Regions from separate parts of the Cytobacillus pseudoceanisediminis genome, predicted to be linked through region 2. Evidence: predicted binding sites of a transcription regulator. Region 2 holds the regulator's gene; each other region holds the start of a gene.
What was found. The regulator Rex, encoded in region 2, represses fermentation and respiration genes when NADH is low (regulators of the CRP and FNR family bind a similar motif). The targets are predictions, from matches to a motif close to TTGTGAAATATTTCACAA.

Region 1 (3,362 bases), 2.3 Mb from region 2:
TAGAGTCATAAAATACATTGCAATTTGAAGGTGTCTATTATGAAAACTAACTTTAATGATTTTGCAAAGCTTTTGGAATCCGCTCTTGATAAAGGACAAACAGATAATGAAGTGACCATTCATGAATTGCTTGATGATATAAAAAATCAGCTTGAACCTTTAATCAACAAAAAGGAAATCGGCTAATGCGCCGATTTCCTTTTATTTTCTTATAACCATTTGTGTGCTTTTTGAGCCATCTAAGCTGAGATATGCGATTCATTTGAAACGGAAAAACGCTTGCTGCAGAAAACATGCGTTTTTATTTGCAGTTAGATCATTTGACCAGCTGTTCTGTGTATGGCTATGACTGCATCTTCAAGCTGCTTTTTAGTAACATCATAGTGAGTGACAAAACGCACATAAGAAGGTCCGAAAGTTCCTGAAAGCACTCCCCCAGCTTTTAACTTTTCAACAAATTCCGATGAGTTCATTTTAAGGTTTTTTACATCAGCCACAATGATATTTGTATCTACTTGATTTACGATTTCAATCCCTTTGATTTGTCCAAGCTGCTGTGCAAGATATTGAGCATTTTCGTGATCCTCGGCTAAACGCTCTCTCATATTCGTTAATGCAACAATTCCCGGGGCTGCTATGATCCCAGCCTGGCGGAGTCCCCCTCCCAATCTTTTGCGCCATTTTCTTGCTGCAGCAATAAATTCTCTGCTGCCTGCAAGAATGGAACCAACAGGTGCTCCGAGCCCCTTAGAGAGGCATACTTGCACAGTGTCGCAATGATTGGCCATTTCAGAAGCCGGCAGGTTTAAGGCTGCGGCTGCATTAAACAGTCTTGCCCCATCAATATGTACGGGAATATTATTCGTTTTGGCAATTCTGTATATTTCTTCCATATTATCAATAGGTATTACGGCACCGCCAGCTCTGTTATGGGTATTTTCCAGACAAATCAATCCTGTTTCCGGATAATGCTGATCTTCTCCCCTAATGGCATACTCCACTTCTGAAGGATTCATTGCACCTCTTATCCCACTTAGCGTCCTTGTCTGGACTCCGGCAAAGGCCGATGAAGCGCCGCTTTCATAATAAAAAATATGGCTTTCTGCTTCAAGAATAATTTCATTGCCCGGACGGCAATGTGTTAAGATGGCAATCTGGTTTCCCTGTGTGCCGCTCGTTACAAACAGAGCTGCCTCCTTACCAAGCACCTCAGCAGCTGTCTCTTCCAATTTATTTATTGATGGATCCTCTCCGTATACGTCATCCCCAACTTCAGCTTCATAAGCAGCTTTCCTCATTTCTTCAGTTGGCTTTGTAACCGTATCACTTCTTAAATCAGTCATTTCCTCACCCTGTCCTTCTCTATTATTAGTCCATGTTACTGTACTATTCAGTATTTTTCAACAAAGAGAGAATTCATTTAATTAATTCTTGTATGGAGAATTTTATTTGGTGGTTTTTTGCTTGAATATGGATGTAACATAAGATAATTAGGGTGTCGCATTAAAGTTCAAAATTTGTTCAAAAGTTGTTTTGATGACCAAAACCCTGTAATAATGCTATTTGAACAAAAATATAAGCTGTCCAAATAGCTTACATTTATTTCCTTCCCACTTTTGTCACAACTTTTCACATTTGCTTATGTTAATATCATTTACACAGTGATAACTAAGTTAAATAAAGGTTTTTAAGGATGCTTATGTTTACCAGCTATATATTTTTTTGGCATCTTTGTGAAAACCCGCACATTATTTGTGAATTATTTAACAATAGTTTTTGTCAAAAGGAGATGAAACATCAGATGAAGAAAATGCTGCTCTCTTTAACAGCCCTATTGCCCTTAATGGTTTTAAGCGGCTGCAATATGGTTGTATTTGAACCTCAGGGCCCCGTTGCAAGAAGCATTACCGAATTAATTAACTGGTCCCTTATCTGGATGCTTCTTGTCGTTGCAGTCGTGTTTGGATTATTCGGCTACATTGTCTGGAAATACCGTGAACGACCTGAGAATAAAGATTATGAACCCCCTGAGGAGCATGGAAGTACACTACTTGAAATTATTTGGACCGGGATTCCGATTTTAATTGTCATCGCCCTAACAATCCCGACAGTAAAAACACTTTATGCGCTGGAAGAAACACCTAAGGGCTATGAAGAAAAAGAACCTATTACAATACATGTAACATCTGCTGACTGGAAATGGATCTTCAGCTATCCTGAAGAAGGCATTGAAACAGTGAACTATGTCAATATTCCTGAAGATACGCCGGTTCTCTTTAAAATGACATCTGCCAGCACTATGCAATCTTTCTGGGTGCCTGCACTTGGCGGACAGAAATATACGATGCCCAAAATGGAAACTGAAATGTATCTTGTCGCTGATAACCCTGGATCATATGAAGGACAGAACACGAACTTTAACGGCCGCGGCTATGCGGATATGAAGTTTGAGGTTCTTGCTCAAACACAGGAAGATTTTGACCAATGGGTTGACGACGTTAAAGAAACAGCACCTAAACTGACTGAGAAAGAGTATGAAGGGCTGCTGAAGCCTACGCATTTAGGAAGACTGACATATTCCAATACTCATTTAGAATGGGTTAACCATGCTGATCCAAATTCGAAGGCTTATACAAATCCTGAGCTCTACAGAGGCCATGGATATCAAGGTAAAACATTCGAAGAAGATGACAATTATAAAAATGAGAATCCAAACGTAATTGAAGGTCATGGTGAAGAAGAGAGCCATGATAGTCAAGAAAACCATGGAGGTGGCCATCATGGGCATTAAATGGGATGAGTTTTTTATTACTGGGGACCCCCTTATACTAGGTTCACAGATTGCTATTTTATTAACGATGATTGGTGCAGTCGCTGCCATCACGTATTTAAAAAAGTGGAAATACCTATGGACCGAATGGCTGACTACAGTTGATCATAAAAAAATCGGTATCATGTATATCATCTCCGCAGTATTGATGTTTTTCCGCGGCGGGATGGACGGCTTGCTGATGAAAGCTCAGACAGCACGCCCTGAAATGGAATTTCTGAATTCACAGCACTATAATGAAATTTTTACAACACACGGCGTTATTATGATTCTTTTCATGGCAATGCCATTCTTGATTGGATTAATGAACGTTGTCATTCCGCTTCAAATTGGTGCGCGTGACGTTGCCTTTCCGCAGCTGAATGCACTTAGCTTCTGGCTGTTCTTCAGCGGAGCTATGCTATTTAATATTTCTTTTGTTATCGGGGGATCGCCTGATGCAGGCTGGACATCTTACTTCCCTCTTGCAGGCAAGGAATTCAGCCCTGGAATCGGCAATAATTTTTACGCAGTCGCGCTGCAAATTGCTGGT
Region 2 (3,362 bases):
GGATAACTCTGATTCCAGGCCGGTATTTTGTGCAAGATAGCCAATTGTTACTTCCTTTGGCTTTATAATCTCACCGGAGTCATATGTCATTTGTCCGGCAATAATTTTCAAAAGGGTGGACTTTCCTGCACCATTGCGCCCTACTAGCGCAATCCTGTCCCTGGTTTGTACTTCAAGCTTTATATTGGTTAAAATGGGATCAGCGCCAAAATTTTTCGCCAGCTGATTGACTTGTAATAGTATCATGTTCTTTCACCTCGGGTATAGAGTAAGTGTAACTCATTCATATATGTTCGGCAATAAAGGAGACAGGACTATAATCCCTTCTGCAGGGCATTCAATCAAGACAAAAGGCAAATAAATATGTGAGGAACAATACAAAGCACATACAAAGTAACAGAAAAATAGTGTATGATTTTGAAGAGAGGTGTTTTGAATGGCGGATTTTACTCATTTTAATCAAGAGGGCAGGGCAAAAATGGTGGATGTCAGCGATAAACCTGAAACGGCAAGAACAGCCATTGCTCAATCAAGTATTACTCTTAATCAGGAGATATACGAAAAGATAACATCCAACTCTATGAAAAAGGGGATGTACTCGCTGTTGCACAAACTGCAGGCATTATGGCGAGCAAGAAAACATGGGACATTATTCCGATGTGCCATCCGCTGCCGCTTAAGGGCGTGGACATTTCATTTTCATGGAAGGCGGAAGAGGAAGAGTATGTCCTGATCATTACTGCTTCTGTAAAAACGAAGGGAAATACGGGTGTGGAAATGGAAGCGTTAACAGCCGCTTCTGTCTGTGCGCTGACCGTTTATGACATGTGCAAGGCTGTAGATAAAGGAATGGTGATTGGGCCAACCTTTTTAATAGAGAAAACAGGCGGAAAAAACGGAGATTTTAAAAGAAATTAATTCATCATAAGAAATGGGGATGGACGAATGGCCAATGAACCAATTAAGATACCGCAGGCAACAGCTAAACGGCTGCCTTTATACTACCGCTTTCTAAAAACCTTCACTCATCAGGCAAACAAAGAGTCTCTTCAGCAGAATTGAGTGAGGCGGTAAAGGTAGATTCTGCAACAATCCGCCGCGATTTTTCGTACTTTGGTGCGTTAGGAAAAAAGGATATGGATATAATGTGAATTACCTGCTGGGCTTCTTTCGGAAGACTCTTGACCAGGATGAGCTGACTAAAGTAGCTTTGATCGGGGTAGGGAATTTAGGAACAGCCTTTCTTAACTATAATTTTCTTAAAAATAATAATACCAAAATAGAAGTAGCCTTTGATGTTGATGAGAGTAAGGTTGGCACGAAAATCGGTGATGTACCGGTCCATCATATGGATGACCTTGAAGAAGTTATTATAAATAATAATATTCAGGTGGCGATTTTAACGGTGCCGGCACCGCCTGCCCAGGCTATTACCGATCGGATGGTGAATGCGAAAATAAAAGGAATCCTTAATTTTACACCTGCGAGGCTCACTGTGCCAGCCTCGATTCGGATTCACCATATCGATCTGGCAGTAGAATTGCAGTCACTGGTTTATTTTCTGAAAAACTATCCGGAAGAAATGTAAAAAAATGAGCCTTTTGGGGGCTCATTTTTTCATTTTATTTTTCATTTTAAAATGCAGGCCAACCATCCGCAGTCCGGTGCCAAAATCGAATGTGGCAATTATAATCAGAAAATAAGTAAAGAATCCCCAGGTTTCTTCATGCTGGATATTCTGTATGGCTATAAAAGTGAAAAGGCATCCGAGAAGGATGTAAATAAAGCCTGAAAACAAAGGTGTGCTTCTCATCAAAATCCCCCAGTAAGTTTAAAACTCTGCAAAGCATTTCCCTATGCTAGAAAAAGCTGATAAAGCTCTGCATTTTTTCCATTTCTTCTAACCATTTTTGCATATTATCCTGATTCAGCTGGATAACCGCAACAAAGGTGTTCATCGCCACATGGGCAAAAATCGGCACAATAATCCGCTTCGTTTTGACATATAAGAAAGCAAAGGTGAACCCCATTGCCGAGTACAGCAGTACATGTTCAGGCTCGAAATGGGCAAGTGCAAAAATGACTGAGCTGATCAGGGCCGATAAGAAGAAGTTGAAGCGCTTATGGAGAGAACCGAAAATAACTTTTCTAAAGACAATCTCCTCAAGTATTGGCCCAATGACCGAACTAATTAAGATAACGATTGGCGATGCTTCAATAATCCGGATAATCTGCTGCGTATTCTCAGATCCCATTTCAATCCCAATCATATTTTCAATGCTGGCAGCAGTAGCTTGAGCGATCAGGGCCAAAAATATACCCCCAACTGCCCAGCCCGCTGAGCTTGCTGCGGAAGATGCATCCCTATCCAGGCCTTTTTTCATCTCTTTTCTTAATAATAGAAGCGTAATGATCAGTGTAACCGTAAAACTGATGACAAGCCAGTAGGCTACAGCCAGGATCTGCATGTTTTCGGGGTTCTGTCCAAGGGCATCTGCAATAAATAACACAAGCGGAACGCCAAACAAACTGGACAGCTGCATGGCAATATAAGCTATTAATATAAACCAATATTCCTTCTTCAAAATGTTATACTCCTTATTCTGAGTGTTGGAAAACAAGTCCTAAAGCCATTGTACTCTTAATAAGGAGCGGGTTTCAAATATCAGCATCAAAGCAGGAAAATACTATGGGTAAAGTGAAGAGTTCCGAAGCATACTTAAGAGGTTGTCTGTGTCGAAAAATAGCGTGTATGGGCGAATGAAATTTTTTCTAAAAAATTTAAGCTTCACCCTTGCAAATAGAAATGAGATTCATTAATATAATAATTGTGTTAGCACTCATACAGAGAGAGTGCTAATAAATAAAAATATTTACATATTATTTGAGGAGGTTGTTTCACTTGTTAAAGCCACTAGGTGATCGAATTATTATCGAGCTTGTTGAAACTGAAGAAAAAACTGCAAGCGGCATCGTACTGCCGGACACTGCTAAAGAAAAGCCTCAAGAAGGTAAAGTTGTAGCTGTAGGAACTGGCCGCGTTCTTGAAAATGGTGAGCGTGTTGCCCTTGAAGTTGCTGACGGCGATCGTATCATCTTCTCAAAATATGCTGGTACTGAAGTGAAGTACGAAGGCAAAGAGTATTTAATTTTACGCGAAAATGACATTCTTGCTGTAATTGGCTAATCGCCGATCAGACGAAGATTATTAAAGAATAAAGCTAAAATTTTTGAGGAGGTTTTTATCAATGGCTAAAGAGATTAAATTTAGTGAAGAAGCTCGCCGCGCGATGCTTCGCGGTGTGGATTCCCTTGCAAATGCGGTAAAAGTAACTCTTGGACCTAAAGGACGCAACGTGGTT
Region 3 (3,362 bases), 210 kb from region 2:
ATTCTTTTTGATACATAAGGAATAAGCCAGTAGCTGATACCGAAGAACGTCATGACCACAGACATGCCAAGTGTTAAGTGGAAATGACCGACAATCCACATTGTGTTATGAACTACCTGGTTCAATTGGTTTGTGCTTTGTACTATTCCGCCGGCTCCGGCAGGAATAAAAGCAGCCATCGCGATAAATGGCGCGAGGAATCGAACATCTCCCCAAGGAAGTTTCTTATACCAGCCGACAAGACCTCTTCCGCCTTTTTTCTCGCTGTACGCTCAAATACTGCAAACATAGCATAAGCAGTCATTAATGAAGGGAAGCCAATTGCCAAACTCATAAACACGTGCATGTATTTCACAGGTTCAGAAATACCAGGATCAATAATCTGATGATGGAAGCCGCCGGTAATATTCATAATTACAAGTGCAATAACCACAATTCTTGTTAAAAGGTCATTCCACCTACGGCCGCCAATAATCTTCGGCACTATGACATACCAGGCAGAGACCGCTGTTAAATACCAGATGTTTACCAGCGTATGGCCGAACGCCCAGAACAGCGTGCGTGCAACCATGACATTTATTGTCTCCACCCATCCAAAAGCCCAAGGGATAATGGTAAAAACTTCGATGGCTACAGGTATGCTTCCAAAGAATAAGAGAACAAATACACCGGTTGCAAAGAAAGAAAGAATAGGGATATGCTGGCCGGGATTCCTCTTTCGCCAGCTAGCCACATTAATAAAGGCACCAAAGGCGCACATCCATACACCCAATACAATGAAGACTAAACCGATATAGAAAATGGGTGAAGCAGCCATTGGCGGATAGAAGGTATACATAACAGATGCTTCATTCATTAAAATCGGAATCACAGCTAGGACAAATCCGAAAATCTTCATCCAGAAGCCGATCCAAGCCATCTTTCTTACCTTAGGAAGCAGGCCTCCCAGAGTATGAGATAATCCAGCATAAAAGTAACCAATTGTGAAGAAAGCCGACAGTACGACTACCAGCAGCAGACCGTGAGCTGTAAGAACCTGATAATAGTTCAGCCATGCCGGCAATTCCAGCATTCCAGCCCGATTCAGCCCTTGCAATAGTCCAAGTATTCCGCCAAGCAGGATGGCTAAGAAAGCAACAGATAAATATGATTTCGTTATTTTTGCATCCTCCAGGCTAATTCCCATAACTTTATTTGCTTTATCCTTAAATGCTTGTGTTTTTCCTGTTTGCTTAATAACTGTTTCCACTGTTTATCCCCCCTTTATTTCACCGTAATGGTGGTGCTCATCATCTGATGACCCGCGCCGCAGTACTCATTGCAAAGAACCAAATATTCACCTGGCTTATCAAATTTCTGTGTGATCTTTTGTACATAGCCAGGCACAACCATTGCATTTAGGTTCGTGTCAGCGACTTGAAAGCCATGCACAACATCTTTAGATGTCATGATAAAATGAACTGTCGATCCTGCAGGCACTTCAATTTCATTTGGGGTAAAGCTGAATACCTGAAGAATCATAACTACTTCATACTCATTCTCGCCTATCTTCTTAATCCCAGGATTATCGAACGGCGCTGTTTCATCCACTTTTTGAGGATCAATTCGCTCTCCATAGCTTGGCGGCCCCATCTCCAGGGCGAATGTCTGATAGCCCGTAATCAGCATGAATCCAATAATCATTCCAAAGCTTAATATCAGCCATACCTTCTCCGACCGATGCATCATTTTATATCCCCCTATAATCTGGCCATGTACAGGCCATACACAATTAAATAAGTAACAAAGATCCCAAGCCCCACAACTGTAACTGAAAAGAACGTACCCCTTAGAGAGTTATGTTCCTTTGAACTGCTCTGGACCACTTTTCGCGTTTCCACCTTCCATCAGCTCCTTAGCTTTGTTACCTACATCATAGTTGAGAAGGGTTTTCATAAAAGTGAAATGAATCACACTTTTTTCATATATCTTCGCAGGCAAAAATGCTGAAATACTAACAAGAACACAGTAATATCAAGGCTTTCTTCCAATGAATTCTGTACTGGCAAGCATAACGATTCACAAATAATTCACAAAAAGTTAATTCACCTGATTTGTAATGAATCTCAAGCTTTAAAAGATTAATGTAAAGAACATAAGGATTTGAAATTTTAAGTTAGAATTTTGATGAAGTATGTAAACTATCGTCTTAAACTAATCGGCAGGTTAATAAAATTTAAGGAAAACTGGGGGCTATTTTGGATGTTTTGTAATTTTGGCTTTTTCATTAACAGCTGGAGCGTTCTTGAAATATTTTCAGATGATAAAGTTAAGGAACTGAATAATAGAGGAAAAGAGTTGGAAGATAAAACAGAATGAAAATCAGGCGCCCGATACTAAACTAACGAGAGATTGAATTTCGTAGAGAAAAGGTGAAAAATCACGGTATGGATAAACTCCATATGTATTAGTATAATTACCAAATACCTCTAGGGATGGGATTTTAACACAGAAATATAAATCGGTCCAATAACCGTTTTATATTTCTCCAATACAAAAAAACTAACTCCTATTGGAATTAGTTTGAAAATGGTATGTATAATGGTGGGCCTAAATGGACTCGAACCATCGACCTCACGCTTATCAGGCGTGCGCTCTAACCAGCTGAGCTATAGGCCCATATGTTGGAGCGGGTGAAGGGAATCGAACCCTCATCATCAGCTTGGAAGGCTGAGGTTTTACCACTAAACTACACCCGCATATGATTATGGTTTGGAGGCAACACCCGGATTTGAACCGGGGATGGAGGTTTTGCAGACCTCTGCCTTACCACTTGGCTATGCTGCCTTAAAAATGGCTGGGCTAGCAGGATTCGAACCTGCGAGTGACGGAGTCAAAGTCCGGTGCCTTACCGCTTGGCTATAGCCCAATAATATTGCTGTCAAAAAGAATAATGGGGCGATTGATGGGAATCGAACCCACGAGTGTCGGAGCCACAATCCGATGCGTTAACCACTTCGCCACAACCGCCACTATCCTACTGGCAGGGGTAGCAGGAATCGAACCCACATCAAAGGTTTTGGAGACCTTCGTTTTACCATTAAACTATACCCCTATATAAATGGTGGAGGGGGCAGATTCGAACTGCCGAACCCGAAGGAGCGGATTTACAGTCCGCCGCGTTTAGCCACTTCGCTACCCCTCCACGTCTGATAAGACTTAGGAAATGGTGGCTCAGGACGGAATCGAACCGCCGACACAAGGATTTTCAGTCCTTTGCTCTACCGACTGAGCTACTGAGCCACATATTATTTATTTTTTGTAAAAATGGCGGTCCGGACGGGACTCGAACCCGCGACCTCCTGCGTGACAGGCAGGCATTC

Region 1: a site for Rex is predicted at 1,753-1,770, ahead of qoxA (cytochrome aa3 quinol oxidase subunit II). Genes of this name have one in related genera too.
Region 3: a site for Rex is predicted at 1,938-1,955, ahead of M5V91_RS19790 (cytochrome c oxidase subunit 2A). Genes of this name have one in related genera too.

The regions. Positions count from the first base shown of each region.
Region 1 covers NZ_CP097349.1:1,553,342-1,556,703, reverse strand. The annotation lists gene M5V91_RS08290 (YwzD family small protein) at 40-186, shown strand; gene ltaE (low-specificity L-threonine aldolase) at 312-1,343, opposite strand; gene qoxA (cytochrome aa3 quinol oxidase subunit II) at 1,802-2,791, shown strand; partial or broken gene qoxB (cytochrome aa3 quinol oxidase subunit I) at 2,781-3,362, shown strand, end outside.
Region 2 covers NZ_CP097349.1:3,868,559-3,871,920, reverse strand. The annotation lists partial or broken gene M5V91_RS20855 (ABC-F family ATP-binding cassette domain-containing protein) at 1-246, opposite strand, end outside; partial or broken gene moaC (cyclic pyranopterin monophosphate synthase MoaC) at 437-918, shown strand; partial or broken gene M5V91_RS30640 (winged-helix domain-containing protein) at 946-1,151, shown strand; gene M5V91_RS20845 (redox-sensing transcriptional repressor Rex) at 1,148-1,588, shown strand; gene M5V91_RS20840 (YdiK family protein) at 1,610-1,813, opposite strand; gene M5V91_RS20835 (CPBP family intramembrane glutamic endopeptidase) at 1,860-2,585, opposite strand; gene groES (co-chaperone GroES) at 2,903-3,187, shown strand; gene groL (chaperonin GroEL) at 3,249-3,362, shown strand, end outside.
Region 3 covers NZ_CP097349.1:3,663,529-3,666,890, forward strand. The annotation lists partial or broken gene M5V91_RS19780 (cbb3-type cytochrome c oxidase subunit I) at 1-1,186, opposite strand, end outside; gene M5V91_RS19785 (cytochrome c oxidase subunit II) at 1,264-1,728, opposite strand; gene M5V91_RS19790 (cytochrome c oxidase subunit 2A) at 1,740-1,880, opposite strand; tRNA gene M5V91_RS19795 (tRNA-Ile) at 2,582-2,658, opposite strand; tRNA gene M5V91_RS19800 (tRNA-Gly) at 2,665-2,738, opposite strand; tRNA gene M5V91_RS19805 (tRNA-Cys) at 2,753-2,826, opposite strand; tRNA gene M5V91_RS19810 (tRNA-Gln) at 2,834-2,908, opposite strand; tRNA gene M5V91_RS19815 (tRNA-His) at 2,934-3,009, opposite strand; tRNA gene M5V91_RS19820 (tRNA-Trp) at 3,021-3,094, opposite strand; tRNA gene M5V91_RS19825 (tRNA-Tyr) at 3,102-3,184, opposite strand; tRNA gene M5V91_RS19830 (tRNA-Phe) at 3,207-3,282, opposite strand; tRNA gene M5V91_RS19835 (tRNA-Asp) at 3,308-3,362, opposite strand, start outside.